DNA from 4 places in the Psychrobacillus psychrodurans genome. Region 2 is predicted to be linked to each of the others. Evidence: riboswitches for the same ligand, from Rfam matches in the RefSeq annotation. Region 2 holds a riboswitch; each other region holds the start of a gene.
The links. Region 2 has a riboswitch for S-adenosylmethionine ahead of ACQCPR_RS18290 (acyl-CoA dehydrogenase family protein). Riboswitches for the same ligand answer to the same signal wherever they lie in the genome.

Region 1 (8,187 bases), 1.0 Mb from region 2:
TTTGTACTTTCTGATCTTTAGTTGCAACATTCTCTTCATTGTTTCCACAAGCTGCAAGTAACAATAAAAGAAAAAGAATACTTCCTAAACAAATTCGTTTCAATTTATTCACTCTCCTAAATAGTAATGATTACGTTTTGAAAGAAGATAACTTTATTAGATTACAGGACTTTCGAAAAAAATGCAAGAAAAAATAGCCTTTGTATTATTTTTTTTTCAAAGGCCATTCATCAGGAACGGGATCAATGCCACCTTCATGAAAGGGATGGCATTTAGATATTCTTTTTACAGTTAAAATACTTCCTTTAATTGCCCCGTGTTTTTGAACTGCTTCTACTCCGTAATGGGAGCATGTTGGATAGAAACGGCAACTAGGTGGGGAAAGTGGTGAGATAAACTTTTGATAAAAGCGAAAAATAGATATAATTATATGCTTCATGGATTATTCAGCATCCTTAGGCTTTGGATCAATTTTCGAAGGCTTGTCATTCATAGCTAGCTTGTACAAAAAAGAAAAGCCAAAAATACTTAGTATTATTGCTGCACCTAATATCCAAAATACCATTATTGCTCACTCCAATTAACTTATCGTTATGTTTATTGTATGAAAATTAGAGGTATATTGAAAGAGAAAGCAACTAAAATTAAAGGGAGAGTGACAAATTTATGTCAGCAGCACTTAATAAAGAATTAAATAAACAAGTAGCAACATGGTCGGTTTTGTACACTAAATTACATAATTTCCATTGGTATGTAAAGGGACCGTCATTTTTTACTTTACACGCCAAATTCGAAGAGTTATATAACGAAGCTACACTTAATATGGATGAAATTGCAGAGCGTTTATTAACACTAGGAGGCAAACCAGCTGCCACATTAACAGAACACTTGGAGTTATCAGAAGTAAAAGAAGCATCCAGTAAAGAAACAGCTGACCAGATGGTACAATCTGTTGTAGATGACTTTGATAAAATTATGAAATCTCTTAAAAAAGGGATGGAAGAAGCTGCAAAAGATGAAGATGATATGACGGAAGATGTACTAAATGCAATTTACCAAAAAACAGAAAAACATCAATGGATGTTAAATGCATTTTTAGGAGATACCAATTCGACCAAAAAATAATAATCGCTTCATAATAATCTAGGTTAACCGATATAAAGAATGTTATGAAGGAGGAATTTCTATGGACATAAACTCCATTATTTCATCTAATTTACTTCAGTTGCAACAAACTGTTCAAATGAGTGTTTTGCAAAATGCTATGAACATGGAAACTGTTGCTGCGGTAAAATTGTTAGAAGACATGCCTCAAACAGCTGCTCCACATCCTTATAAAGGTTCGGCTGTAGATATTCAAGGGTAATAAGAACAGCGGTAGCGCCTAACGTTAGCCCTAAAAGTATTAAAAGAGTGACAGTAGGGGTTTTCATTGTCTTTGTCTGTCCATTCTAAAACGACTCGAGGGGCTAGGCGTTAGAGCTTAGACAGAAACTGATTAAAAGGTATATTATTTATAACCCAAAAACATGCGCTATTTGTGCATGTTTTTTTATTTTTTGCTCAAACTCTTATAAAAGGATGTGTGAAAATGACCTTGTACAAAGTGTATATCTCCGTAAAAAGTCAGCAAGTATATGCTTATCCCGATGAATCTCAGTGGGAATTTGAAGTAACTGCAACTAGGAATGAAATAAAAGTATTTGAAAGACTTTTTTATCAATTGAAAAATGTGCAAAGCAGAAATTTTCTACGAGCACATGAACCAATGTCTGTAAAGCCGTATCATGTGGACGGAGAAAATGATCAATATGATAGAAGGCTAAAAAAAGTGTATGCATGGATTCATGAATTCACTTCGGAAGAGAGTAAACGATTTATAGAACAGCTACCTTATTTTCAAAGAAGAATGGAGGTTCAACTATGAGTAAGAATTTAAATAGAAAAGGAAATGAAAACCCTGTAACTTATCGAAATGTTAGTTCACTTCTCAATCAGTCACCACAAGATAAATCAAAGCAGAATATTGCACAAAATAGAGAAGAAGGTAATGAAGATTACAAAATGGGACCTCCCAAAGAATAGCTATGATTGGTTCTTCGTGAGCTTTCTTTATAAATATCCAAAAACGCACTAACCTTTTTCAATAAGTTGTGGGAGAAAGATGGACAGATAAATGCCATAAGACTACCGAAAAAAGATGCTGGTTGGTTGTGAAGTCCGTCACAACCACCAGCATCTCTAAAAATTCACAAGGTAATAAATATTCCAACAAGCCCTGCTCAAAACAATAGGAACAGGTTTTGAATGTAAGGAACCAGGCGTCTACTTGCCTGGTTTTTCTTATGTATATGGTAATATTTAAAGAAAAACAAGGGGGAATCAGAAAATGATTTCTTTCGAAGATTTAAATGGATTTCAAGTACGGCTATCCTTTCAACAAGGAAGCTTTTCTATTGAATCTAAGCATGTATTAGTTTTAGCAAAGCATAATGGAAAATGGTTGTTAACGAAGCATCCAAAAAGAGGATTGGAGTTTCCTGGTGGTAAATTAGAGAAAGGGGAAACTTTAGTTGAAGCAGCGATTAGAGAAACAAAAGAAGAAACAAATGTAGATATAGTAAATCTAGAATGGCTTGCTGAATATATGGTATTAGATAATATCCCTTTTTGTAAAACTGTTTATATAGCAAAAGTTGGGTATATTAATGAGGAGCGGACAAGCTTTGAGACAGAAGGAGCTATCTGGTTATCCTCGGAAGAACTTACTCATAGTGAATATTTAAGCTTCCATATGAAAGATGATGGAATGAAAGCCATTTTAAAGAAGGTGAAAGAAATTGAAAATAAATGGAACGATTGAAAAGGTTCGCACTTATCCATCTCCAAACCCTCATATCATATTGAGCGAAATTACATATTGGTCCTGTGGTCTTCGAGTAAAAGGAATGTTAGCAGTACCAAAAGAGCCAGGAAACTATGATGGAATTTTATATTGTCGAGGAGGCATGCAAAGTATCGGTATGGTTCGACCTGCACGAATTGCACAAATCGCCTCTGAGGGATTTGTAATATTTGCGCCATATTATCGAGGTAATCGTGGTGGTGAAGGAAGGGATGAATTTGCTGGAGAAGATCGCTGGGATGCTGTTTACGGAGTAGAAGTATTAAAGCGATATTGCATACCAGAGCGGATTCACTTATTTGCATTTTCTCGGGGTGGTATCATGGGCTTATGGATTGCTATTCTACGCAATGATATTACATCCTTAGTTACATGGGCTGGTGTTTCTGATATTTATTTAACATACGAAGAAAGATTAGATATGAGAAAAATGATGAAACGTGTAATCGGAGGTACTCCTACTAAATTCCCATTAGGGTATGAGCAGCGAGATGTATTACCTCGTATAGAGGAGACGAACGTGCCCACTCTTATAATACATGGTGAACGAGATAATAATGTATCTTTTGAGCATGCAAAGGTTTTAGAGCAAGCATTAATAGGGAATAGTATACCAGTTGAAACCTGGTATTATCCAGAATTCACACATTTTTTTCCAAGCAAAATAAATAGACGTGTAGTAAAAGATGCATGTCAATGGATGAAAAATCAGAGAGGGGTTTAAAAATGGGCAATGTTGTAGTAACAACTGAGGCAATGAGTGTAGAAGGGAAATCTTCGTTTCCTGTAGATACTAGTTTTTGGGAGGATTTGTGGGATCAATACACAAATGAATTCGAAGAAGTGGTGATCCATTGTTGGATGGAGGAACTAGACATTTTAGAAGAATTAAACTCTCGAGCAGTTTCCGTTCAAACGGAAGGACTAATGAAAGTGTTTACTATTAATCTCACGGATGAAAATAGGCTCTATTTTAGAAATTATTCGGTTGATCCAAAAGGTGGTTTAAAGTGGTTTACGATGTTCTTCCAACAGGATGGAGTTGAACAAATGGAAGTAGGTCACTATGGTTCAGAAATTATTCTATATAAGGTCAATGAAGAGGAAGCAGAGAAGTTTGTAGAAATATTTCCGAAAATAGCTGATAGTGAATATCATGCGACTAATGGTGACTAATGCTAATTATAGGTTACAATTATCTATCTAGAACAATTCCGGTTGAGAGTCAATTCCCCGGTAGTTAACGTAAGTTTATATGTAAGTGGAAATCAGAAACTTTATTGTTTCTGATTTTTTTGTTATAAGTGAGTCAATTTCATAATTAGTTGTTTTATTTAAAAATACAAATGTTTACTTAATATCGTAATATTTATTCGTTTTTTTAAAAGCGATCCCGTTGATTGGAGTGGCAGGCGGCGACTCCAGTGGGATGAGTGAGTCAGATGAGATATTATATCGACCCGCTACTGACGGTGATAGCTCATCACTCACCCCGCGGAAAGCGTCCGCCTAAAGAGGAAATCAGCTTTGTTCTGATTTAACTATATAATATTCTTTATGAAATTGATTCAAGTAACAATAAATTTTATAAGGTGAAAATAATGAAGGCGTTGAATATCTATGATAAGAAGTGATGCTTTTAAAAAGTGGACTAGATCAGTTCAAAAAATGAATCTTTTTAGTTAGGAAATCCGTATTAGAATTAATTAATCAGAAAAATCTTAAAGTTCTAATAGGGGGTAAATTTAATGAATAAAGTTTATATTATTGCAGTTACAGTAGCTATTGAAACACTTTCACTTTGGTTAGTTTCACTTTTCTTTGGATGGAGTTTCATAGATACGATATTTTTAGGGGGACTTGCTATATTTGGGTGTGTTTGGTTATTTCAATTAAACAACAATCAAACAAATAACGAATATAATGCTTTTGCAAAAGGACAGAATGGTCTAGACAACGGGGGTATAATGCCATTTCAGTTTAAGATGACACCTATTACTTTGGGGCTTTTGGCATTTATAGCGGTTAGTTTTTTGGTGACGGTTGTTAAATATTATCCTTATTTTTTAAATTAACAAATTTTAGTAAATGTAAAATACTCAAAATAAAGAGCCCAAATTATTCATTTTGGGCTCTTTTATATTTTAAATTTATTAAGCTAATGGTCCGCCTTTAACGGAAATATCTTCAGATACAGTACCAAACTTTTTAAAGTTTTCACGGAACGACTGAGCTAGCTCAGCTGCTTTTTGATCATATGCAGCTTTATCTGCCCAAGCATTACGAGGTATAAGTACCTCGGAAGGAACACCTTCCACTTGCTTAGGAATAGCTAAGCCGAATACTGTATCTGTTTCTGTATCAGCATTGTTTAGCTTGCCATCAATTGCAGCACGAACCATAGTACGAGTGTATGAAAGCTTCATACGGTTACCTACACCGTATTCTCCACCAGTCCAACCAGTGTTTACTAAGAATACTTGTGCACCGTGCTCGTCAATTTTCTTACCAAGCATTTCTGCATATACCGTTGCATGTAATGGTAAGAATGGTGAACCGAAGCAAGTAGAGAATACTGGTTGTGGCGATGTAACTCCACGTTCAGTTCCAGCAAGTTTAGAAGTAAATCCACTTAAGAAGTGGTACATTGCTTGTTCTTTTGTAAGTTTACTGATTGGAGGCAATACGCCAAATGCATCAGCAGTTAAGAAAATAATTGTATTTGGGTGACCAGCAACAGAAGGCTCTACAATATTTTCGATATATTGAATTGGATAAGCAGCACGAGTATTTTCTGTTAATGAATTATCAGCATAGTTAGCAACGCGTGTTTCGGCATCTACCACTACGTTTTCTAATACTGTTCCAAATGAAATAGCATCCCAAATTTGAGGTTCATTTTCACGAGTTAGGTCGATACATTTTGCATAACAACCACCCTCAATATTAAATACGCCATTATCAGACCAGCCGTGCTCGTCATCACCGATTAATTTACGGCCAGCATCTGCAGAAAGGGTAGTTTTACCTGTACCTGATAAACCAAAGAATAATGCAACGTCCCCGTCATCTCCAACATTTGCAGAGCAGTGCATTGGTAAAATGTCTTGTTCTGGAAGCAAATAGTTCATAATAGAGAATATTGATTTTTTCATCTCACCAGCATATTCAGTACCACCGATTAACACAGTGCGTTTTTCCATGGATACAATGATAAACGTTTCTGTACGGGTACCATCTACAGCAGGATCCGCTTTGAAATTAGGAGCAGAAAGAATAGTGAAGTCTGTTGTATGTGTAGCAAGATCTTCCTGTGTTGGACGGATAAATAACTGATGAGCGAAAAGATTATGCCAAGCGTATTCGTTAATTACTTGAATACCTAGACGTGATTCTTTATCTGCCCCTGCATATCCTTTAAACTCGAAGATTTCGTCTTGTTTGTTTAAGAAGTTAATCATTTTTTTATATAGAGCATCAAAAACGTCAGAAGAAATTGGTTGGTTTACTGAGCCCCAATCGATTTTGTCTTTTGAAATAGCTTCATCTACTATATACTTATCTTGTGGGGAGCGGCCAGTATATTTCCCTGTTTCGGCTTTTACTGCACCAGTAGAAGTTAAAACAGCTTCTCCTCTTGTTGTAGCTTTTTCCACAAGTTGTGGCACTGACAATTGGCTGCTAACGTTATTTCCTGCTAACAATTCTTTCAGTTCACTCACAGTATCGATTGAATTCATCTTGAATATACCATCCTTTTTTTATATTTCCTCTAAAAAAGAGGAAGTTTTTCTAGATATGTGAAATAGTATAACACATTAAAGTAATTAGTCTATACTAATGAAGTTAATATTTTTCTTTTGTGAATAAAATGCAAACAAAAAAATAGTTGACTTCTGCTACGTATTTACGTATGATGATGAATTGAACGGATACTCTTATCCCGAGCTGGTGGAGGGGTCAGGCCCTATGAAACCCGGCAACCTGTAATTGTTTTATTATTACAAAGGTGCCAAACCTGAGACAAGGTGAAATTCCTTGATTTGATAAGAGTGAAAGGTGCTTATGATATTAATACCTTTCCTCATGTGTATTTACGTGAGTGAGAGGTTTTTTTATTTAACATCGCCCTTTATCCTTGTGTGCCAAGTCCGAAACGGCTTCAAGTTAACTTCAATTCACAGCAATTACATTTACTCTTATGTGATGAAAATGCATGAAACATTTTGAATGGCTTGACATGGGAATGAGTACCGTATCAATTCTTGAGAGAAATCTCGCGGGATATAGGAGGAATAATCTATGACGCAACGTCGATTATTTACATCAGAATCAGTAACAGAAGGGCATCCAGATAAAATCTGTGATCAAATCTCTGATGCAATTCTAGATGCAATTTTAGCAGAAGACCCAAATGCTCGTGTAGCTTGCGAAACGAGTGTGACGACAGGACTAGTATTAGTTGCTGGAGAAATTACTACATCTACATACGTAGATATCCCTAAAGTAGTTCGTTCTACTATTAAAGAAATTGGCTATACACGTGCTAAGTATGGCTTTGATGCAGAAACTTCTGCTGTGCTTACTTCAATTGACGAACAATCAGCTGATATCGCGCAAGGTGTGGACCAAGCTTTAGAAGCAAGAGAAGGCTCTATGAGTGATTCTGACATTGATGCAATTGGAGCAGGAGACCAAGGTTTAATGTTCGGCTATGCTTGTAATGAAACACCAGAGCTTATGCCGCTACCTATTAGTTTAGCGCATAAACTATCTCACCGATTAGCACAAGTTCGTAAAGACGAAACTTTAGACTATCTTCGTCCAGACGGAAAAACTCAAGTAACAGTAGAATATGACGAAAACAATAATCCTGTTCATATCGATACAATTGTTATTTCAACACAACATCATCCAGAAATAACTTTAGAACAAATTCAAAAAGATATTAAAGAAGTAGTAATTAATCCAATTGTTCCTACAAATTTAATAGATGAAAATACAAAATACTTTATCAACCCGACTGGACGCTTTGTAATTGGTGGACCACAGGGTGATGCTGGCTTAACAGGACGTAAAATTATTGTAGATACTTACGGTGGTTATGCTCGTCATGGTGGGGGAGCATTCTCTGGTAAAGATCCAACAAAAGTTGACCGTTCTGCTGCTTACGCTGCACGTTATGTTGCTAAAAACATTGTTGCTGCTGGCCTTGCAGATCGTTGTGAAGTACAACTTGCTTATGCAATTGGTGTAGCTAAACCAGTTTCAATTGCTGTAGA
Region 2 (8,187 bases):
TCAATAATGTGAATACTTGTGCTCTTTTGAGTTATTAAGACAATTGGTACAGTATTTATTCACTTAAAGCTTATTTAGAATTGTCTATCCAGAAGGAGCAACAAACATTTATAGTAGCAGAGTTTAATTGCTGCACTCTAGGGCTATTTGTCTCCTCTTTTCAATTCCTCTATAAAAGCTGAAATACTCATCTCACCTAAAATACCTACTTTGTGTTTGCGAACAGAAACTGCATTATTTTCTCTTTCTTGATCGCCTACAATGAGCATATAAGGATGCTTTTGCATAGCCGCTTCACGTATCTTCAAGCCAATTTTTTCTACCCGATTGTCTACCTCCACTCGATATCCCTCTTGTTCTAGCTGTTGCTTTACCTCCTCCGCATACTCAATATGCGCATCGGCAATGGGTAATACCTTGACCTGGATTGGGGATAACCACAGCGGAAAGCTACCTTGAAAATGCTCCAACAAAATAGCCATGAATCGTTCAACGGATCCATAAATCGCACGATGGATCATAATTGGTTGTTGTAATTGATTGTTCTCGTCTATATACTGGCAACCAAACTTCTCAGGCATTTGAAAATCAAGTTGAATAGTCCCACATTGCCAACTACGTCCCAAGGCATCTAAAATATGAAAATCAATCTTCGGACCATAAAATGCACCATCTCCCTCATTTATTTGATATTCTACCCCCTTACTCTGAAGAACAGTTTCTAATGCTAGCTCTGCTTTACCCCACGCCTCTACTGACCCCATATAATTCTCTGGGCGCGTAGATAGCTCTACTTTATAGCTAAAGCCAAATTCTGAGTAAAATTCATCTACAAGATCTAGCACCTTTGCTAATTCACTTTCAATCTGCTCCTCCAAAACAAATAGATGAGCATCATCCTGAGTAAATGCTCGAACTCGTAATAATCCATTCAAAGACCCTGATAATTCATGGCGGTGGACCAGACCAAGTTCCGCATATCGAATAGGCAGCTCTCGGTAGCTTCTTCGTTTGCTATTAAAAATTAAGACAGCTCCTGGGCAATTCATTGGTTTAATCGCATACTTTTGATCATCTACGTCTGCAAAATACATATTTTCATGGTAGTGATCCCAATGCCCTGATTTTTCCCAAAGCTCCTGCTTCATCATAATGGGAGTTTTAATCTCTTGATAGCCTGATCGTTGATGCTTTTCTCTCCATAGATTTTCAAGTTCATTTCGCAGTATCATCCCTTTAGGTAGATAAAACGGCATACCAGGTGCTTCTTCCATCGACATAAACAGTTCTAATCTCTGCCCTAAATTTTGATGATTAACTCTTTCTTCTGATTTAACTGACATTTTAATTCCTCCAATTTAATTAAATTTCACCTAAAAAAAGACCACACCCATCCCAGTAAAGGGACGAGTGTGGTCGTGGTTCCACCCTAATTTGCAACACAAATAGATGCTTGCTCTCATATAAGATAACGGTTTCCCGATTATGGATAATTACATAAATGCGTTCCCCATAATTGCTCCAAGGTGGTAAATCATTCGCTTTTCTTTAAGGGCTTTCAGTCGGTGACCCCATTCTCTGGTAAGAAAATTTTAAATAATTCATGTCCTTTTCTTCGCTTGAATATTAAATTATCATTTTTTACTGACTTTCCATAATACAAAAAGACCACACCCATCCCGGTAAAGGGACGAGTGTGGTCGTGGTTCCACCCTAATTTGCAACACAAATAGATGCTTGCTCTCATATAAGATAACGGTTTCCCGATTATGGATAATTACATAAATGCGTTCCCCATAATTGCTCCAAGGTGGTAAATCATTCGCTTTTCTTTAAGGGCTTTCAGTCGGTGACCCAATTCTCTGATAAGAAAGTTAAAATGATTCATGTCCTTTTCTTCGCTAGTTACTAATTATTTTTTTTAGTATATGCAACAAAATGGAAATAGTCAACATTACTTTTTTTATTTCTTTACAGTATTTCGTTTTGCCAATTGCTGTAACGGATCCCAAACTCCATTAAACGGAGGAGCATATGCAAGGTCAAGATCCAATAACTCAGAAAAGGTCATTTGATGATAAAGAGCTGTTGCTAATACATCAATTCTTTTATCTACACCATTTCCACCAATAATTTGGCCACCTAAAAGTTGTTGGTCACCAACACTGTAGATCAGTTTTATATGCATCGTTTCCTTGCCCGGATAATAGCCTGCGATGTCCGTTGATTCCTGAACATGGACTTCATATGAAATACCAAGCTTTTTTGCTTCTTTCTCTGATAAACCTGTTTTTCCAAGTGCCAAATTAAAAAATTTCATGATGGATGTGCCAACTATACCTTTAAACTCTGTCCGTTGACCAATCATATTTAATCCGGCAATTCTCCCTTGTTTATTTGCAGTAGTTCCTAGAGGGATATAATCATTCAATTCTTTAATACGATGAAAATGAGTTGCACAATCTCCCGCCGCATAAATACTATCTAAATTCGTTTCTAAATGATTATTAACTACAACTGCCCCATTTAGTTGCATTTCAATGCCAGTTCCCTTTAAAAATTCAGTTGTTGGTTTAACTCCGACAGCCACTAAGACTAAGTCAGTTGGATAACTCCCTTTGTCTGTTATAACCGTATTTACCCGATTAACTCCCTTTAACGATTGAACTTCTTCATTTAATAATACTTCTATATTATTTTCCTTTGCATGCTCATGTATAAAAGATGCTACATCGTTATCAAATATACCAGCAAGCTGATTGCTTCTTTGAATAATTCGCACCTTTTTCCCAATACCCACAAAGTTCTCTGCCATTTCTAGCCCGATGTATCCCCCACCAATTATTGTAACTTGCTGGACATTTTCTAAATCTGAGATAATCGCCTCTGTATTTGGAATCGTTTTAATCGTATGAATCCCTAATAAATGACCACCATCCCATTTTGGGATAACTGGGGTCGCACCAGTTGCTATAAGTAAACGATCATAATTTAATATAAAATTTTCCCTAGTTTGTAAGATTACCCCTGATACAGTTTTATTTATGTGATCCACCTTCGTCACTTCGTATCCTGTTTTTGCATCAATCCCATACTTACTTCGGAACATTTCTACACTTCGAGCTATTACATCTGTTGAAGAAGGAACATGCTTTCCGACTACATAGGGTAATCCACACTGCCCATAGGAATAGATATGCCCTTTTTCTAGCGTTGTAATCTGAGCGTCTGGATCGTTACGTACAATTTCCATAGCTGCACTCATCCCAGCTGCATCTCCACCGATTATTACATAATGCATGAAATTTCCCCCTCTGCTTTTGCTTCTCCTCAGTATCTGTAAACCTCTGTCTATATTATACACAAAGAAAAATGGTCAAAGGTTATCTCACTAACACTATATAATTTATATTCTATGTAAAATGGGCATGTCCTAATAGTTGGACATGCCCACTTGATATTTATACTGCTCTGTTCCAGAATCGATGCGTAGCAATAGCTTTTAAGAAACTGTCCACGAAACTTTTCCCAGATTCTTTGGAGAGTACACCAGCTTGACCAGTAAAGTGAAGATTGTCGACTAGTTGCTCACCACTAAATGTAGCGCCAATCGGTTTAAAATGTGCATAAGCTTCCTTGATGAAATACGTAGCCTCTTTTTCAAACATAGCTGTTTTACCATGTAAACTTGCTACATATACCGCATCAAATAATACCGAATCAGCTGTTAAGAAAGTATGGTCTACTGGCAGCAACGTCCCATCAGCTCCAACAACTGATCCATGATGATCACTCACTATTTCTGGCATTGTTCCGCCTGCTTTTAAATCTGCTAGAATTGTAGGTAAATCCTCTTCAAACCCTTCTCCAACTAAAACAGCTATTTTTCTAGTATGTGGCTTCATAAAAGTATTTAACTGACTAAGTGCCGGGGAAGATTTTGTAGTAGTTGTAGTACTCACACCTTGCACTACAAGTCCTAAATTTTCCGCTACCTTATTCGATAAATCCAAATCAACTTTCGCGAACATCTCTAGAACTTGTTGACGAACAGTCAATTCTTTACACTTACCAAGTTCGAAACTAAATGCGCTAATAATATGTTCTTTTTCTGGATTACTCATGCTATTCCAAAATAACTTAGCTTGCGAAAAATGGTCTTTAAAGCTCTCACTTCGTGCACGAACTTTTCGAGCATCTATCTTCTCCTGATAATGCGAATACCCACCTTCAGCTTCACTAACAGGTATCGGAGTATTCCCAGCAAGAGAGTTTTTATGATAGCTCACTCTTCCCACATTAATCGATTGTCTTCCATATCCATCACGCTGGTTATTGTGGAATGGGCAAACAGGTCTGTTTATCGGTAGCTCATGAAAATTAGGACCACCAAGACGGATTAATTGTGTATCTGTATAAGAAAATAATCGTCCTTGAAGTAGTGGATCATTTGAGAAATCTATTCCTGGTACAACACTTCCTGGATGGAACGCAACTTGCTCAGTTTCAGCAAATACATTATCTACGTTACGATTTAATGTCATCTTCCCTAAAATTTTTACTGGTATCTCTTCCTCTGGCCATAGTTTAGTAGGATCCAAAATATCAAAATCAAATTTAAATTCGTCTTCCTCTGCGATAAGTTGGACTCCAAATTCATACTCAGGATAATCCCCATTATCAATCGCATCATATAGGTCACGACGATGGAAATCCGGATCTTTCCCATTTATCTTTTGTGCTTCATCCCATACAACTGAATGGGTACCAAGTAGTGGTTTCCAATGAAATTTTACAAAATGGGATTTACCTGCCTCGTTAATGAAACGAAATGTATTTACACCGAACCCTTCCATCATACGAAAGCTACGTGGTATAGCCCTATCTGACATTGTCCACATGATCATATGTGCCGTCTCCTGATTGTTAGCAACAAAATCCCAAAACGTATCATGTGCAGTCGCAGCCTGCGGAATTTCATTGTGTGGCTCTGGCTTTATAGCATGCACCAGGTCTGGAAATTTAATAGCATCTTGAATGAAAAAGACAGGAATATTATTTGCTACTAAATCATAATTTCCTTCTTCCGTATAAAACTTAGTAGCGAATCCTCTAGCATCGCGAGCTAATTCACCAGATCCACGTGAACCTGCCACAGTAGAAAACCTTACAAACACTGGAGTCTTTGTGCCAGGTGTTTGTAAGAACTTTGCCTTCGTAAATTCACTTGCTGATTCGTATAATTCGAATTCCCCATGAGCTGCATAACCTCTAGCATGTACTACTCTTTCTGGTATGCGCTCATGATCAAAATGCGTCATTTTTTCACGAAAATGGAAATCTTCTATCAAAGTAGGACCTCGTTCTCCTGCTTTTAGAGAAAATTCATCTTCAGATATTTTTAGTCCTTGATTCGTAGTCAATGCTTGTCCTTGATCGTCCACACGGAATTTTTCTAATTGTTCATCTTTGCTATTTCCAGTTACTTTCTTATCCAAACAAACTCCTCCTCTACTTATATCTACACTATTGTTTATACCCTGAATGACAGTTCAAAAACCCCTAAAATAGAATCAAACACTTAATTCATACTAAATCGATAAGAATTACTATTGACTTCTTGCAGATTAAGTAGTACGATTATTCCCACAACTCCATACTACTTATTAAGAGAAGCTGAGGGACTGGTCCGATGATGCTTCAGCAACCGCCACTTCTATGGTATGGTGCTACTTCCAGCAAGAAACTTGAGAGATAAGTGTACATAAAATTACTTACTCTTTTGATTTTCAAAAGGGTTTTTTATTTGCATTTAAAACCAACTTAACACATAGGAATAATTAAAATCAAAAGGAGACGACAACTGTGAATAACTTGTACATCAAAACGGAAAAACAGCAGTATTGGATCAATCAGTTATATGAGTTAGAAGAAAAATTTAAAAGTAAATCCGCCGAAATTGATGAACAATCTATTTTTCCAAAAGAAAACGTGGATGATTTGATCAATATCGGATATGCAAGCCTTACACTACCCGAATCGTATGGTGGTAATGGATTTTCTGTATACGATATGGTTCTTTTACAAGAAACACTTGCTAGCTTTGATGCCAACACAGCCCTATCAGTAGGTTGGAGCTTAGGTGTTGTTGGTGAACTATTTGAAAACAAACTTTGGAAAAAAGAGAAACTCGACTTTTTTGCAGCAGAAGTATTAAATGGCGCACTCATAAATCGTTCTGTCAGTGAAGCTCAAACTGGAAGCCCAACGCGTGGGGGTAGGCCTGGAACTATAGCCATAAGAAAAGGAGATTCTTGGGTACTAAATGGACGTAAAATATTCACGACCGCATCCCCTGTACTATCCTACTTTTTAACATCTGCATGGATTGAGGAAAAAGAAAAAGTTGGTTTCTTCCTTATTCCTCGCAATACAGCTGGCCTTTCCATTGAAGAAACCTGGGATGTTGTATCCATGCGAGGAACGAGTAGTAATGACTTAGTATTGAATAACGTAATCGTTCATGAGTCAAATCTAGTAGAGCTCCCCGAGTTCGCAAGTGGTGGAAAGATTAATGGGTGGCTATTACATATACCAGCGACCTATCTCGGAATCGCACAGGCAGCAAGAGACTACGCAGTACAATTTGCCAATACCCATTCACCAAATAGCTTGAACGGATCTATTGCACAGCTGCCAAACGTTCAACAGCTTTTAGGAGAAATAGATTTAGAGCTTACGAAGGCAAGATTAGTCATTTATGGAGTTGCTACTTCCTATGACAATGATGTTACAAAAGAACTACTTTCTAATGAAGTAAGCGTGGCAAAGCATATAGTCACTAATTCAGCCATCACTATTGTTGATAAAGCAATGCGTTTAGTTGGTGCCAAAAGCTTACAGCGAACTAATCCACTACAACGCTATTATCGAGATGTCCGAGCGGGACTACATAATCCTCCTATGGATGATATGACTATTAAGAAACTAGCACTTTCAGCGTTAGAAGAAGTAAATAATAAAAACTTAGTAAAAGGATAAGGAGAATGAACATGAATAAGTATTTTAAATTAGTGGCGGTTGGTTTAGTATCCATAACTTTTTTAGCGGCTTGTAGTTCCGGGGAGGCTTCTACTTCATCAGAAGGTGGTGATGTTCGCAAAGTAAAAGTAGCATATGACATGGCCTCTAAACCTATTTCATGGTTGGATGACAACGGAAACGCCACTGGATATGATGTAGAAATTATGAAACTAGTAGATGAACTACTACCTGAATATGAATTTGAATATGTAGGGACTACAAGTGATGATCTATTAATCGGGGTAGAGCAAGGCAAGTTTCAGGTTGGTGTGAAAAATGCTTTTTGGACAGAGGAACGCACAGAAAAATTTATTTTCCCCAAGGAATTCCTTGGTTTAAGTAGTGCAGGTCTCGTATTGAAAAAAGAAAATGAGCATATTAAATCGTTAGAGGATTTTGCAACTGCTGAATATTCTTTAGCACCGATTGCCGCAAATAATGCGCAGTATACTGTAATTGATGAATACAACAAAGCAAATCCTAATAACCCTGTAAAACTAGATGCAGGTGATGCATTTACCGTGGATGTAATCCAATGGGTCAATGAGGGGCGTGTTGACGGCGGAGTAATAATTGAAGGACCATTCCAAAAACAGGTTTTAGATGAAACTGGTCCTTACTATAATCTAAAAGATGAAGTTGTTTACAATGAATTTGCAGTTATCAAGACATGGCCATTATTCAACAAAAAAGAGCAAGAATTTGCAGATGCTTACGATAAAGCTATTAAGCAATTACAAGAAGAAAAGAAAACAAATGAACTCAGTACAGAGTTCTACGGTCGAGACCTTTTTGAAGTGTTAGACCAAGTTGAAAGATAATTGTTAGATTCCTATAACGTAAAACAACAATTAGTAGGGTTTTCTTCACCCCACCTTATTTTAGGAGTTTTACGGGCAGTTGTTCCACCTATAAGTAGTTACTATAGAATAAAGCCTTGGATTGGAAGTGTCACTGCCCGTTTATTCGGGATAGAGGCTGCCTGGCGCAGGATGCACAGGTAGCCTTTAAAATATCATAGGGGGAATAATGCACAATATGGAAAAATACTTTGATGTATCGTACATATGGAACTCACTTCCGATATTGCTTCCATTTTTAAAA
Region 3 (8,187 bases), 540 kb from region 2:
AGAAGCAACAACGACTAATGGGACAAGCACTATCCACCTCATTTTTTTCTTCATAATTATCCTCATTTCATACAGACGGTTTCTTCTTACTTAAAAAGGTGGAAATTTTCATCTCTTCCTTTCGCATTAAGCGACGAAAATTCTCGATATGTAAAACAACTGCCATCAAAAATAGAAATCCGGCAATAGCCATTGGTCCAATTCCCTCTGCAAACCAAATAGATGCACCGATAAAGACAAAGTAAAAAACAAAAACACCTATTAATAAGTAATCCGTTAAAAATGTAGTTCCTATCAATAATATAAGTCCGATTAAGCCAAGTGGCCAGCTAAGAGCTAAGAGCACTCCGATAAGGGTGGCAGTGCCTTTTCCACCTTTAAATTTAGTGTAAATAGGAAAGTTATGCCCGAGTATTACCGCGGCACCTACACTATATAGCAGTATGTCCTGCTCAACTAACGTAAAATCTGTGTACTTTAACACCAAGAAACGCGTCCCGATTACGACTATAACTCCTTTTAAAATATCAATAATTGCAACTAAAACACCATATTTTGCACCCAAAACAATAGCTGCATTTGATGCGCCCGAGTTCTTTAAACCTTCTTTTTTAATATTCACACCACTTAGATATTGTGCTAATTTAGAACCATGAATGGATCCAATCAGATAACTAATAACGAGGATACTAATCATTGAAACAACCATTTTTCACCTCCCACTAACTTCAATATATTAAACGAATGAAAAGATAAGAAGTTTCAGAATTTTAAAGTGGAAGTGTTCTATGTATTTTGTTCAGGCTATGTTAAAGGTAGAGGCTGAATTAAAATAATATCTTTACTCCTTTTTGAAGTAAAGAACCCGGTCGTTGTATAAGACTAAAACTTAAATACCTCCGCTTACCACACCAAGCTGTTTCTTATTAGAAATCTTCCATTGAAATGGATTGGCACACCTACCCCGTTTTTTTCAGCATGGATGTGTAAATGTGGTTCGGATGTATTTCCTGAATTGCCGACTAACCCAATTGGCTGTCCTTTCTGTATTCTTTCTCCTTCTTTTGCAACAACAGTTCCTTTTTGCATATGTGCGATATAGACATTTACATCTTCATCCTCACAGAGTAAGTTGAGGAAATTTCCTTCTGCATTTTCAGAATCAGCATCGGGAGGTGTCAAATCTGGTAAATCATTTCGGACTTCGAGAACTATACCGGTACACGGACTATATAATTGTTCTCCATATATGAAAAAATTATCAAGTTCTTCTGGGTAAATACCGGCTGCTCGTATCCCGAATTTATTCAACTTAACAACGTCTATGGCATATTGCTGACTGGCATAAGCATTATGATAGTTAATTAGCACATGATTTCCACCCTGACCAACATAATAAGTCCCGTTTTTCAGCGGAAAGTCGAGTTCAACGGCATCATCTTTAGTTGTAAAACCACTGAATGTCAAAATATTATAAGCACCGAAAACAAGTAAAAGAAGCACGTTGAAACTCAGTGACATCTTTTGGCTACGGTTGAATTTGATGCGAAATGGAAGTGAACGTACTTTTTTCCATGAACTATAAGTCGACAGTAACAAAAAGAACATCATTATGAATCTTAGATAATAACTGAACCAATCCCATGACGATGAAAAAAATTGCCAGGTTGTAAATAGAACTGTAAACACTACCAGTGTCAACCAGTTCAATTTACTAGGAAAGTTTCCTTTCCATAATGAAATAATAAACACTGTCGGTAATATCAATTGGATTATGAATAGCTCCAAAATTGCAAGTGTTGTCATATGCTTTCTCCTTATAAAGGGGTTTTTCGTATAGTATGTCGCTAATATGAGAGATGTTGATTTACTTGAATTCCCATATAATAATTTACTTATTCAACACAATCGCAAAAATACCTTCTTATTCAACTAAACTGGACCATTAGTTTAAGTGAATGCTCCTAAAATCTCACATTTATTTTAACATAAATACCTAGAGTTATATGAGTACCGCATTCTCCGTATTGATCAATGATTAATCAATCTTGTCCTTTAATAGAGTCTCTTAAAATTGAAACTATCGATTATGAAAAACGTATTAAAATTACCGTATCTAATTTTTAGCTTTCGTCGGTATGGATACAAAGGAAGTCCTATTAGCTATTTTTTTGAAGAAATAAGACTTAATGGGAATTCAGCCGAGTGAATAGCATTATGGTCTAATTAATATGGGCTTCCAAATTATAAAAAAACAAATGAAAAGAAAATGACTGTCTATTTGGCGTAACTTAAGGAGAGAAAAATATGAATGTAGAAATAGTTTTTGGAGATTTCCCAGTATTGGAATCTGCTAATCTAGTATTAAAAAAAATAGATGATGTGCACTTAGAGGAAGTATATAAAATTTACGATAACGAAAATGTATTTGAGTATTGTGGAATCATTCCAAAGCATAATGTACAAACGGTAAGGAAGATGATTGGGCATTTTGATAGAGACTATCACAAAAAAAGTAGAGTGAAGTGGGGAATCTTTCAGAAACATCAAAGTGATAAATTAGTGGGAATTATAGAAGCTATGGATTTTAACCAAAAAGTGAACACGGTCTCTATTGGATACTTTTTGGCAGAGGATAATTGGGGTAAGGGAATTGCAACTGAATCGGTTGGGATGGTAGTAAAGTTTTTATTTGAAGAAGTTAATGTAAACAGAATTCAAGCTGAGGTTATGCCTGCAAACGAGGTATCAAAGAAAGTCCTCTTAAAAAACGGTTTTATGAAAGAAGGATTATTAAGACAAGCTACTATATGGTCTGGTAAAGGAATAATAGATTTAGAAATATACGGCATTCTTAAAGGGGACTATACAAGTATTTTATAGTGCTGGGTTTTAAAACAAATTAAATCTGAAAATAAAAAAGCCTCAATACCATTTACATGGAATTGAGACTCTCTTAACATTAAATATCAAATCTATGAACAGCGTTACGTAATTGTTCCGACATACCAGCCAAGTTATTAGAGGAATTTGTAATCTCTTCCATACTCGCTGCTTGTTCTTCAGATGCTGCCGCTACATTCTGGATATTCCCAGATGCTTGAATAGATATAGCACTTACTTGTTCCATGGAACCAGCAATGTTAAGTACACCCTTGTTCATACCTTCAACGACGCTGTTAACATCATTCATTTGTTTGGTTAACTCGCTCACAGCTGTATAGATATCTTTAAAGGCATTGCCCGCCTCATCAAATGTAGTAACGCTATCTCTTAAATTATCATAGCTTATTGCCATCGATTTAACCGCATGAGAAGATTCTGATTTAATCGTATCAATACGAGTACTAATACTATTGGCAGCTTCACGCGATTGATCTGCCAATTTTCGTACTTCTTCTGCAACAACTGCGAATCCTTTACCATGCTCTCCTGCACGTGCTGCTTCAATTGAAGCATTTAATGCAAGTAAGTTTGTTTGATCAGTTATTTCTGTAATTAATGAAACAATATCCCCAATTTCTTGCGTATAATCGCTTAAACGTTTTACAACATCTGAAGTAGCATTAATAGCATCGGATGTGGTGTCCATTTTTTGAACGGCCATGTGGATGGTATCATTACCTTTTGAGGCAATTTCAGATGCGTTTAAAGCCTTGCCAGACACGCTATTAACTTCTAATGCCACTTTACTCATAGCTTCAGAAATAGTAGAAACATTTTTCTCCACTTCTTCTATAGCCGCTGTTTGTTTTTCTGAACCAACGGAAACTTCTTGCATGGAGGAAGTGATTTGCTGAATTGACGCGCTTGTTTCTTCAGAACTCGCTGATAACTCCTCCGACGTTGCTGCTACTTGCTCAGCATTTTCGCCAATATGAGTAATTAAGGAACGTAAATCCCCAGTCATATTATTAATACCATGAGAGAGCTGTGCAATCTCATCATTGCCTTTAATTTGCAAATGCTCTACTGTTAGATTCCCTTTCGCTACTTCTTCTACAAAGTCGGTAACAGCTTTAATAGGATTTATAATGCGTTTACTTACGAAATAAGCAATTATCGTACCTAATACAATAAAGATCAATGTAATCGATATGGATAACCTAATAATTTGGCTTTCTAGTAAAGTAATGAATGATGCATCCATATCTAATCCTAGAATTATATCTGTATTCTTGAAGGGAATGAAAATAGATTTGTGGGTCCCATACTCATCTGTATAGATGTCACTAATTTTGACTTCCCCTTTGTCAATAGCTTCATTCATTTTTTCATCAAATGTATAAGAGGCATTACGGTCATCCGTATCACTCAATGCAACAATATGTTCAGTTCCATTTGAACGTGAAAGAACATACACATTTTCCACATCGTGGTTCGCTTTTGCTTCATTTAATTTGTCTAGTAATGTACTGTATTGTTCGTCATTATCACTATCAGCACTTACAACTAGATCAGAATCTAGATCGTCAAAAACATCATCAGATACTAATTGTAGTGTAGTTTCGAATTGGTCGATAACGTAATCGTCTATAATTGCTTTAGAGAAGATGAACAATATTAAACTAAAAATGATGGAGAATAGCGCGATCGGTACTATAAAACTTAGAATATATTTATATAACATAGAACTCTTTAGTTTAGTAAATAACTTCATCTTTTACAGCCTCCAATGTAGTGATGGAATGATGAAGGGAATCTACCATTGCTGAGATGTGCTCCACTTCGGTATACGGTGAAATAGAAAAGAATTTCGCTGCTGCAACAGGAACCAGTTCATCTGAATCACAAACTGCTACAGTGCATACACGAGTTGTATCACCGAAAAAGACATCATCACGATGTTTCCCTAACACTTCAAATAGCGATGAATTTAAAGCGTTGATTTCTTTTACTTGTGCCAGTGAATAACGGCCTGCTTGTTCATCTCTCCAATTCAATCCTTTTTCATAATAGCGATAAGCAGTAATAGGTCCGATATTCGATTCATTTACCACATATAATGAAGGAATCTTTATAGCTATTTGCTCCTGGAATGCTAAATTCACACGAACATAATTTGCTAGGAGCTGTTGGTATCCCGTCTTACCAAACGCCAACAATGCAGCATAAATGGCAATCGAACTACCCATACGTGAGCATTCTAACGTATAACCAGTGTGATACGATCCATACCCTCTATTTCCAACATACGGCGTATCAAAATCTTCTAAGTCCAATAAACCTAGATATTTACCTTCCTTCACTAAAAACAGACTCGTTAAGTAAGGAGTTTGTCCAAGCTTTTGGAAATCAAAACATAAACTATCAGCCAATGATATATACTGCATTCGTTCACGAATATGTTGAAGACTTACTAGTACTTCTTGTTCAAAATGTAGAGGGTTATTTTCAAAATCATAATCATTAAAGAATGCATAAAATCCACCAAGTGCAGAATCGGCATGAATATGGATAGGTTTCAAATTATATTTACCTTCGAAAGCTGTGGCCATTTCTTTAATCGCTTTTACATCGTCAATAGCAAAGTTATCTGTTGCACCAGTAGTTGCAACTATATACACAGGAATGCCGCCTTTTTCAATAACTTCCGTTAATCGCATTTCTAGATCTTCCATATCCATAGAATGATCCGTCCCAGCTTTGACACGAACTAGATGATTGCTTCCAATACCAACAGCCTCTACAGACTTCAATAAACTATAATGTGCATTTTCAGATGCAAAACAGTATAAATTATTTGGAACGCCTTCTTCTTTTGCGTTAGGGAACTGTTTTGCTATTGCCATACGCAAGCCACTGAACACAGCGCCTTGTCCGCCCCAAGTTGTGTAACCAAAGCTTTCAGTAAAATCATATCCAACTAGCTTCGACATCATGGAGACCACTTTTACTTCACATTCAGCTGCAGCTGGTCCGTAAACATCCCATAAGTTATTACCATTTAATAATGAGTTAGTTAATAGTCCAAGGACGCCGGGAATACTTGCCATTGGCAAAACATTTGTTACGAAGTTTCGTGTATGATATGGATGACCCTTCATTAAATCAGTCAATTCTCCAACTACTTCGTCCATTCCTTTGCTATTTAGCGGTACTTCGTAATCTTCCATTAACTCTTTATAAAAGTTTGCGGAACGTTCTTGTATCGGTCCAAGCATCGTTTTATTTGGATCTTTCAAAGCATCCATGGATGTTAATATTGTTTCTACGTAGCCTAATAGCTGTTCTCTCTGTTTTCCATTACCATCTTCACTTTGGAAAAGCTGTTGTATATTCTTCATTTTTTCACCCTTCTTGGTCAATATTTACTATAGATAGATATATTTTATAGTCCGTTATACTCCCGTATAGTATATACTTATTAGACTATAAAAGACTAGAAATTTCGTCGCAAATAGAAAATAAAGAATACTTTAGAATATTTGTAATATTTATGCAAGGGGAGATTTTGAAGGGGGGTAAACAAAATATTTTTTAACTTTTCGAAAAAGTGTTGACAAATAGTTTGATAGAAATCTATACTGTGTAACAAGATGGAAAACTAAATCTAAATACTCTTATCAAGAGTGGCGGAGGGAATAGGCCCTACGATGCCCGGCAACCAACAAGTTCTTAACTTGGAAAGGTGCTAAATCCTACAAATTCTAATACGAATTTGGAAGATAAGAGGAGGAACATGCGAATTTGCACCCTCTTCTTAATTGAAGAGGGTTTTTTGTTTGTTCTAATCCTCCTTCGCCTCCATAAGCGTCCATCTAAACTACATTTTAGGAGGAATTCAAATGACAAATCTTCAAAAAGAAACACTACTTTTACATGGTGGCCAACAACCAGATCCAGTGACAGGCTCACGAGCAGTACCTATTCACAAGACTACATCATTCGTTTTCAAAAATACAGAACATGCGCAAAACCTATTTGCTCTTGCGGAAACTGGTAATATCTATTCTCGTATTACGAATCCAACGGTGGATGTTTTTGAACAACGAATTGCATTATTAGAAGGAGGGACAGCAGCAGTTGCACTTTCTTCTGGAATGGCAGCTATTGCATTTTCTATTTTAAATATTGCAGGAGCGGGAGATGAAATTATTGCTGCCGAAAATTTGTATGGTGGTACATTTAATTTATTCGCTCATACATTGCCGAGATATGGAATTACAGTGAAGTTTGTAGATTCAACTAATCCAGAAAATTTCCGAGCAGCAGTTACGGATAAGACAAAAGCGTTTTTTGCAGAAATCATTGGAAACCCTAGCTTAAATGTATTAGATGTTGAAAACGTTGCAGCTATTGCTAACGAAGTAGGAGTTCCATTGTTGGTAGACAGTACTTTTGCTACTCCCTATGGATCGAATCCGATTAAGCATGGTGCACATGTAGTGATTCACTCGGCAACTAAATGGATTGGCGGTCATGGAACAACTATCGGTGGGGTTGTCATAGATGGAGGAAATTTCAATTGGAACTCTGATAAATTCCCTGGATTCACACAGCCGGATGTAACCTACCATGGTTTAAGATACGGAATAGATGTTCCAAGTGTAGCGTTTGCAGTGAAATTACGTGTTCAATTGCTTCGTGATTTTGGTCCAACTCTAAGTCCTGAAGCAGCTTTCTCCTTTCTACAAGGATTAGAAACACTTCATTTACGCGTACCAAAGCACAATGAAAATGCGCAGAAAATTGCGGAGTACTTAGAAAACAATGAAGAAGTGACTTGGGTTAATTACTTAGGTTTAGAAAGTCATCCTTCACATGAGCTTGCTAAAAAATACTTACAGAATGGTTTTGGCTCGATCCTAACTTTTGGGGTTAAAGGTGGTAAAGAAGCAGGACGCAATATTATCGATAATATAGAAATTTGGTCGCATGTAGCTAACGTTGGCGATGCCAAATCACTAATAATCCACCCAGCATCTACAACACATCAGCAGTTAACTCCAGAGGACTTAGTGAAATCGGGAGTTTCAGAAGACTTAATCCGCTTGTCTGTAGGGCTAGAGGCAGTCGAAGATTTACAGACTGCACTCGAAAAGGTACTCCTAGAAAAAACAAATGTCCTCTCTAGGTAGAATTTTATTGATAATTGAGTGAAAATAGGCTACAATGTGTAAAATAGTTCTTCTAATATAACTGCGAATAAATTTTACTAATAAAAGCAAATTGGAACTCAATTGT
Region 4 (8,187 bases), 1.8 Mb from region 2:
TCATCTACCGATACAGTGCATACTGTAAGTCCTGGAAATACATTATGGAAAATTTCAAACCAATACGGGATTCCACTTAGTGCACTTCAAGAGACAAATAAGCTTACTTCAGCAGAAATTCGAATTGGACAGAAATTAATAATTCCACAAACACATACACTATATACTGTTATAAAGGGTGATACTTTATGGAAGATTTCTGAAAAGTTCAATGTAACTATTAATGATTTAACTAAGTTGAACAGACTACAATCTTCAAACCTAGTTGTCGGTCAAAAATTAAACATTCCCGATTATTACGTACAAGTTCAGTTGTTGGGTGGTAAAAAAGGCTGGGTTAATAAATCACTTTTAAAACAAAAGAACCAGCAACGAATCGTAATGGGATGGAAGTATAACGGAAGTTCGCAAAATTATACACAACAATTGAAGCACTCTAATTTAAATGTGGTGTCACCAAGATGGTATACTTTAAACAACACAGGTAATTTTGTTCTAATTACAGCTGACACAAATTATCTGAAAGATGCACACAACAAAGGCAAGAAAGTTTGGCCCCTAATTGGAAACAAATTCGACCCAGTTTTAACTGACTTGGTATTAAGTAATCCAGAAAAACGCAAAAAATTAGTGTCAACTCTTAAAAATTCTTTAGTTCAAACAAAAAGCGATGGAATAAATGTGGACTTTGAAAACATCGATCCGAAAAACAAGCAAGATTTTATCCGCTTCGTAACCGAACTTAAAAACGCTCTTCATCCACACGGAATTAAAGTATCTGTTGATGTTACTCGTGAAAACAATGATCCTTTTTGGTCTGGAAGTATAGACCGTTATGCGTTAGGTCAGGTTGCTGACTATATCATTATGATGGGTTATGACGAGCATTGGGGAGGTAGTCCAGTAGCGGGCTCTGTAGCTTCTATGCCATGGGTTCAAGAAGGTATTGAACTGTTAATGAAAGACGTACCATCTCACAAGATTATCTTGGCGGTACCTTTCTACACAAGAGAATGGATTACTAATTTAACGACAAAAAAAGTGAAAAGTATCGACCGTACAATGGGTGAGGTTGAACAAATTATCTCTTCAAAAAATCTTATAAAAGTTTGGGATCAAAATACCCAGCAAAATTATGTGGAATTTACTGTAAACGGGGATAAGCACCAAATATGGGTGGAGGATAAACAATCTATCAAACTTCGTATTGACCTCGCTAACCAATTTAACTTAGGTGGAGCAGCTGCTTGGTATATCGGCTCTGAAACACCTGATATTTGGAATATATACCATTTCAACAAGTAAATGGAGTGTGAAATCCAAAAATTTAATAACTATTTTCAACCTGAGTCCATATTTAGATGAACTCAGGTTGTTTTAATTTTCCACTAAAAGTAAAAGTCCCCAGTCTTTCTCTGAATTATGAGTTGTCTGAGAACCTAGTACCATACATCTTCTCGCCTGAATCTTATTTCTCATATCAGGAAGTCACCCATACTTTATATATATTTAATCCATCCTGCTGAGTATTGACTCTAAATGTGTGTATCGAAGCTAATCTAAAAGCAAGAGAATAAGCAATTTTGTAGTCTGGGGTTATATATCCATCGTAAATTCTTTCGTAAATTTCATTTGCTAAATAATCGCCCCAAACATCGGCTTCATACAATGTTTCAAAAATTATTTCTTCTCTTTTCCACCTAATATTCATAGCTACACCAACTTTGTAAAGTTATTCCCATTCATATGGTGTTTCTTGGTAAACATAATAATTCAACCAATTGGAAAATAGCAAATGTGTATGTGACCGCCATGAGTTCATTGGCTTTTGTGTTGGATCATTGTTTGGAAAATAATTTTCTGGAACATCAATCTCCACACCTTTTGCTATATCTCTTTGGTATTCATCTGCAAGTGTTGTTGCATCATACTCTAAGTGACCAGTAATCATAATATGCTTTTTATCTTTAGATATTACTAGGAAAACACCTGCATCTTCCGAATTGGAAAGCAATATCAGTCGAGGGTCTTGTTTAATCTCGTCGTATAACACAGCAGTGTAACGAGATACAGGTGCATAAAATTCATCATTAAATCCTCGTACTAATTGAATGGTTGGATCGGATAACCGATGACTAAATACACCAAAACATTTTTTGGGCAGGTCGAATTTACCAATACTATAATGATGATAAAGCGCTGCCTGCGCTCCCCAACAAATATGAAGAACAGAGGTCACATGCGTTTTGGACCATTCCATTATTTCAGTCATTTCTGGCCAATAATTAACATCCTCGAATGATAAATGCTCAATTGGAGCACCTGTAATAATCATTCCATCAAATTTTCTGTGTTTGATATCCTCAAAAGTAGTATAGAAAGTATCTAAATGAGTTTTACTAACATTTTTGGAATCATGTGTTGCCATATGTAAAAATGTCACATTTACTTGGAGGGATGTATTCCCTAATAATCGTAACAATTGAAGTTCGGTTTTCTCCTTTTCAGGCATAAGGTTCAAAATAATTATGTTTAATGGACGTATATCTTGAGTTATTGCTCGGTCGGTATCCATGATAAATATTTTCTCTTTTTTAAGAAGTTCAGCTGCAGGTAATTGTTTAGGTATATTTATCGGCAAAATAGTACTCCCCCTTAAATTTAAAAACCCTCTTTCCTTTATATAAGAAAAGAGGGTGAACGTTTTGCTCTCGATTCTTATCTTTCAAGAAATTATATCTTGTAGGAGTTAGCACCTTTCTGATAAATCAGAGGTTGCTGAAGCTTCAACGGGCCATGTCCCTCTGCTTCTCTTGATAAGAGTTATTAAATTATATTGTTCTTTATTAAAGAATATTAACATGTGTTTTCCAATAATTCAACTTCTTTTAAACTTTGAAACGATTCACTGCTTCCGCAAGTTTATCACTAAGATCTGTTAATGTCTCAGATGCTGTAGCTACCGATTGAATTGCTCGTAACTGCTCATCAGATGACGCACTCACTTCTTCACATGCAGCTGCAGTTTGTTCTGAAGTTGCGGCCATCACTTGAATAGTATCTACTACCTGATCTTTATAGTTGGAAACTTGTTCAATTTCTGCTGAAACTGCATCAATAGATGTTTGTAAACTATTCATCAATATTGATATTTCACTAAATGTTAACTCTGTATCAGTTACAACAGAACCCTGTTCACGGAATGTTTTGATGGTGTCTGTCATTTGTTCCCCTACAATATGGGATTCACTTTGTAGCTCCGTAATAGTTTGTTTTACTTCCTCTGTGGCTTTAGCAGATTGCTCTGCAAGCTTTCGCACCTCATCCGCAACGACCGCAAATCCCTTTCCATGCTCACCTGCACGGGCCGCTTCGATACTTGCATTCAATGCGAGGAGATTCGTTTGTGATGAGATTTCCATAATGGTTTCCATAACACTGCCAATCGCTTTTACTCTAACTTCTAAAGTTGTAAACAATGTAGACATGGAGGTAAGATTAGACTCCCAGTTTTGGAAAGAAGTTTTCAATTCACTCATTTGGTTTTGACCATTTGTATTCATTAAATTTGCTTTAGTAGCTATATCAGTCATCGTTATTGATTTTTCGTTAATGAGATTGATTTGCTCGCTTAAGTGTACGGAACTCTCGGTTACTTCACCAGCATCTTCTGCTGATTTAGATGCACCTTCTGCAATTTCACTAACTGCTAATGACACTTGTTCCGCTGAAGCATTTGTTTCTTCAGCTACAGCACTTAAATTTTCAGAATTTGACTGCACATTATTTGCGGACTCTTTTACAACCTGAATAATTTCATTCATACTGCTAGTCATTTTGTTAAAGTTTGTAGCAAGTTGACCAATTTCGTCCTTAGACCTTATATTCGCTTGTACAGTTAAATCTCCATCAGCAATAGAATCCATTAATTTTTTTAGTTGTCCGATTGGTTTTAAAATAGCGCTAATCATGAAATATAATACGATAAATATGGTTGCCTCAATGGCTAAAACAATTATTATTATCATTGTACGTATACTGTCTGCTGTTTGGTTTATCTTATTTCCCTCATAAACAGCTCCTATTTTCCAATCCAATTCTGGTATAGTTGTAAATACAGTAATTGTATTAGTACTCTCCGTTCCGTCAGTTACATTTCCACTTTCCGAGGAACTAGATAGCATTTTTTTGACTGATGAATTCTCAGATATGTTTTCACCAAATAAAGTAGGATGAACTATAGCATTACCATCTGCATCCACAATAATCGGATAACCTTCATAACCTAACTCATTGTTTGCTAACGTTTCTGTTAATTTGGATAATAGAATATCAATGGCTAGTACTCCAACCACTTGGCCATCTCTAATAACAGCTTTTGCACCAGAAATTGCATATTCTCCAGTAGAAGCATCTACAAAAGGTTTAGACCAGCTGAAACTGTCTTTATTGGAAACGGCATTTAAATACCATTCCCTTGAAGTAGGATCAAAATCTGCTCCTAGGTCTGCTTCTGGAATAATTTCAATCGATTTATCAGGTAAAGCTATATAGACTGAAGCTACAGCGTCATACAATGAAACAAATTCATTAAATCTAGTATCTAATCGTTTCTCTAATTGCTTGGCTAAAACTTTATCAGTCGCTTTAGCACTATTTTGAAAATCTACAATATCATTTGAAGTTGATAATTGAATAAGCCCTTTTTCATATGTAGCTAAATAATTCTGAATTGATGTAGACATTTCTTGAACTATAACTTGGCTTTGATCAATTAAATCTTTTTCCGTCTTTTTACTAATAGTGTTCGTACTAATGGTTATTAATGGTGCCATACTTACAATAATTAGAGCCATAACAGCAATAATTATTTTCCACTTTATAGATTTACGCATTACTCATCTTCCTTCTCTATGTATTGAATATGCTCCGATATGAATATTCCATATATAAGTATATTTATACTATTATATCGGCACAATGAGAGAATTTTAATGTATGAATAATAACTTGCTCTTCAAAAAAAAACAAATTTCGGGGAAATACCTTCTTATTTACTTTTCTATCATATTTTCTACAGATGATGAGTTTAAACATAATATTATTGAAAATAAAGGAACTAAAAATAAATCTTCCAATTTGAGATACCTAACTTGTAATCTCACAAAAGAGACCACCTTCTTAAAAGGTGGTCATTAATATTATAAGTAATTCTAATACTTCCTAACCAATCCATTCCTCCAATAAGATTTCAAGTTGTTCTTCTTTTGCTTGAATAGATTCGATAAGCTTTTCATAAATTCCCCAATCAGTTTCTATTATTGCATTTTCTTTTAAATATGAAATTTCACTTTCCAAACATGAAATTTCTTCATCAATTGTTCGCTCTTTTACACGTTCCCTTGTTGGTTGTTTAGTTTTAGTCTTTTTCTCTGAAACATCTTCTACTTCTCGCTTAGAATACATTTCCTCCCATTTTGTTCTAGCCCACTCATATGGTCCTTCAAATGTAGTCAGTTGGGCTTTTTCCAACCAGACAGTTTTAGGAAATAATTTATTTAAAAAATACCGATCATGTGATACGGCCAATATACTTCCATCAAAATCAGCTAAAGCATCTTCAAGTACTTCTCTGGACTCAATATCTAAATGGTTCGTCGGTTCATCAAGAATTAGGAGATTAATATCCTGATGCATGAGCTGTGCTAAGCGAAGTCTCATGCGCTCACCACCGCTTAAATCACCTATTCGCTTAAATACATCTGGTCCATAGAACATAAATTTTGCAAGAATATGTCGTGCATCTCCCTCGACCACATTTAACTCACTTCGAAATACATCAATTAGCCTAGACTTCGGATCCTGAATTTCATAATGCTGCGACAAATAACCTGCCCTGACATTACTACCTAACCGAGCTTCTCCATTGTCAATAGTTATCTCTCCACGCAGAAGATTTAATATAGTGGATTTACCAGAACCGTTTCGACCAACTATCGCAACTCGGTCCTTCCAGTATAGATTTAGCTGAGCATTTTCTAGTAATGCTTTATCACCAAATGATTTATATACATTTTTCATCATTACTACTTCTTTTCCACTTCTAGAAGCAAATTCAAAGGAAAGCTTCATCTTTTTAGGGTCGATTAAAGGTTTTCTAACTTTTACCATTCTCTCTAGTGCCCTTTCCATATTACGTGCCTGACGAAATAACTTTGGATTTGGTGGAACCGCTTCATTTGCCCATTGTCTGAGTCGTCTTATTGCATCCTTCATTTTTTTGATCTTTTTCTGTTGTTCCTCATACTCCTGGAACTCACGCATTAATCTAGCTTCTTTCTCTAAAATAAAGGAAGAATAATCTCCATGATAAAGAGAAAGCTCACCTTCTTCTAAATCTGCAATTTTGTTTACGACCTGGTCTAAGAAATATCTGTCATGCGATATAATTACAACAGTCCCTGAATAGTTAACCAAATATTGTTCCAACCACTCAACTGCAAATATATCTAAATGATTCGTCGGTTCATCCAACAATAATATATCTGGATTTGACAGTAAAATTTTCCCAAGCATTATTTTTGTTTGTTCCCCACCACTTAAACTAGCAAATGATTGGTTTACGAATTGGTTCAACTGAAGTCCCTGCACTACTTTTTCAATTTCAGACTCCATTGTATAACCGCCTAAAAGTGTAAATTGTTCTTGTACTTCTCCGTATTGTTGGAGCAGGCGCTCCATCCCTTCTGAATTTAAGGTTGTCATTTGTTGCTCCATCAGAATCATTTTCTTTTGTAACTCCGTAATCTTTTGAAAAGCATAATGTAGAACATCAAGACCTGTAATATCTTCTGATAAAGTAGGTATTTGAGCCAAATAACCAATGGATACACCTTTCTTAAAGTTGATATATCCTTCGTCAGGTTTTTCATTTCCTGCTAACAATTTGAACAATGTAGTTTTACCACTACCGTTACGACCAACAATGGCTAACCTGTCTCCCGTTTTAATATCAAGAGATAAGTTTTCGAAAATCGTATTTCCTCCAAGCATTTTTGTTATATTTTGTATTGTACATATCATTATGATCGCTTCCCTTCAATTCTTTATGAGCTAAGAAGCGCCTTTTTTTTGCAACAAAAAAAGACTGTCTAAAAAGCACAGTCTTCTCCCTACCATTTAAGATCCGAAAGAATGACTTCTTAGCTATGAAAATTACTTTGAAATTGTCTGAAAATGGACAGACCTGTCCCGTTGTTAGCAATTTCATGAGTAATTGCACAAGAAGTGGATAAAAATTCCAACATAAAATATTGTGCATTCATAGCGTTTTTCATTCTTTCTTCACCTCCGTTCGAATTAGTTAAATAAATAATAGCATAATTATTCAAACAATTCAATCGTTTTTTTCATTTGGTTTTTCAAAAGATGGATCATTTATGGAATCGTCCACTTTGGGAATACCTACATCATTTTCTTCATTAACCTCTTCATTACCTGTATTTGGAATTTTTTGATCTTGATTGTCTATTTGCGTCTCAGGATTAGCTGGTTGATTGGAATCTCTTTGAAATCCACAGGCAGAAAGTACAAAAGACGAAATAATAAGTATCGAAAACAATCGTTTAAACATTTTTAGTTTCCTCCTAATTTAACATTAGAATGCTCTACCTTCGTAACTTTATACTTTATAATTTATTCAATTATCTTTTTTATTAACTTAAGTTGGATGATGTTTTTTGCCAAGTAGATTTCTTATAAAAAAAGAGCTCTAGCACGAGGCTAGAGCTTCATATATCATTCTTCAATATCAAAATAAATTTCATCTTCGTCGTTATATTCAGACCCATTTTCGAATAATACTGTTGTTCTTAAAATTAGTCTTGTTACTTCCTCATTACTATCTGGAATCCATCTTTCATCTGGCATAATTTCAAAAGGTATCATTTGCATATCCTTAGATGCAGCTGCTCCAACTAACTCAATTGAGTGCTTCGATACAATTTTAGGTGATTCACCATTTGTCAGTTTAAATACTTCTAATTTGATGTTTTCTACCGATTCATCGTGTACTCCTTCTATATATATTGTGCCCGACAGATTAATACCATGTTCAATATAAGGGTGATCGACAATCGTGTCTATCTTTATAGATTTTACTTCTATGGAAGATTCAAATTTCTTCGC

Region 1: linked by a shared signal. The riboswitch ahead of metK (methionine adenosyltransferase) and the one ahead of ACQCPR_RS18290 (acyl-CoA dehydrogenase family protein) in region 2 are both predicted to bind S-adenosylmethionine.
Region 3: linked by a shared signal. The riboswitch ahead of ACQCPR_RS01175 (O-acetylhomoserine aminocarboxypropyltransferase/cysteine synthase family protein) and the one ahead of ACQCPR_RS18290 (acyl-CoA dehydrogenase family protein) in region 2 are both predicted to bind S-adenosylmethionine.
Region 4: linked by a shared signal. The riboswitch ahead of metA (homoserine O-acetyltransferase MetA) and the one ahead of ACQCPR_RS18290 (acyl-CoA dehydrogenase family protein) in region 2 are both predicted to bind S-adenosylmethionine.

What each region holds. Positions count from the first base shown of each region.
Region 1 covers NZ_CP189791.1:2,652,004-2,660,190, reverse strand. The annotation lists gene ACQCPR_RS12870 (metal ABC transporter solute-binding protein, Zn/Mn family) at 1-103, opposite strand, end outside; gene yidD (membrane protein insertion efficiency factor YidD) at 206-439, opposite strand; gene ACQCPR_RS12860 (hypothetical protein) at 443-565, opposite strand; gene ACQCPR_RS12855 (Dps family protein) at 667-1,125, shown strand; gene ACQCPR_RS12850 (putative motility protein) at 1,187-1,366, shown strand; gene ACQCPR_RS12845 (hypothetical protein) at 1,592-1,927, shown strand; gene ACQCPR_RS12840 (hypothetical protein) at 1,924-2,085, shown strand; gene ACQCPR_RS12835 (NUDIX domain-containing protein) at 2,390-2,863, shown strand; gene ACQCPR_RS12830 (alpha/beta hydrolase family protein) at 2,841-3,629, shown strand; gene ACQCPR_RS12825 (hypothetical protein) at 3,632-4,081, shown strand; gene ACQCPR_RS12820 (hypothetical protein) at 4,654-4,980, shown strand; gene pckA (phosphoenolpyruvate carboxykinase (ATP)) at 5,059-6,645, opposite strand; SAM riboswitch class I at 6,841-6,958, shown strand; gene metK (methionine adenosyltransferase) at 7,208-8,187, shown strand, end outside.
Region 2 covers NZ_CP189791.1:3,692,589-3,700,775, forward strand. The annotation lists gene thrS (threonine--tRNA ligase) at 144-1,343, opposite strand; gene ACQCPR_RS18280 (FAD-dependent oxidoreductase) at 1,964-3,301, opposite strand; gene ACQCPR_RS18285 (catalase) at 3,462-5,498, opposite strand; SAM riboswitch class I at 5,661-5,761, shown strand; gene ACQCPR_RS18290 (acyl-CoA dehydrogenase family protein) at 5,866-7,041, shown strand; gene ACQCPR_RS18295 (transporter substrate-binding domain-containing protein) at 7,053-7,904, shown strand; gene ACQCPR_RS18300 (amino acid ABC transporter permease) at 8,113-8,187, shown strand, end outside.
Region 3 covers NZ_CP189791.1:222,345-230,531, forward strand. The annotation lists gene ACQCPR_RS01145 (YdcF family protein) at 1-54, opposite strand, end outside; gene ACQCPR_RS01150 (glycerol-3-phosphate acyltransferase) at 68-709, opposite strand; gene ACQCPR_RS01155 (M23 family metallopeptidase) at 904-1,806, opposite strand; gene ACQCPR_RS01160 (GNAT family N-acetyltransferase) at 2,308-2,883, shown strand; gene ACQCPR_RS01165 (methyl-accepting chemotaxis protein) at 2,963-4,660, opposite strand; gene ACQCPR_RS01170 (pyridoxal phosphate-dependent decarboxylase family protein) at 4,644-6,287, opposite strand; SAM riboswitch class I at 6,561-6,675, shown strand; gene ACQCPR_RS01175 (O-acetylhomoserine aminocarboxypropyltransferase/cysteine synthase family protein) at 6,789-8,081, shown strand.
Region 4 covers NZ_CP189791.1:1,864,409-1,872,595, reverse strand. The annotation lists gene ACQCPR_RS08845 (LysM peptidoglycan-binding domain-containing protein) at 1-1,305, shown strand, start outside; gene ACQCPR_RS08840 (hypothetical protein) at 1,481-1,711, opposite strand; gene metA (homoserine O-acetyltransferase MetA) at 1,733-2,641, opposite strand; SAM riboswitch class I at 2,716-2,823, opposite strand; gene ACQCPR_RS08830 (methyl-accepting chemotaxis protein) at 2,889-4,895, opposite strand; gene abc-f (ribosomal protection-like ABC-F family protein) at 5,224-7,083, opposite strand; gene ACQCPR_RS08820 (RAxF-45 family protein) at 7,203-7,337, opposite strand; gene ACQCPR_RS08815 (hypothetical protein) at 7,397-7,633, opposite strand; gene ACQCPR_RS08810 (sporulation protein) at 7,798-8,187, opposite strand, start outside.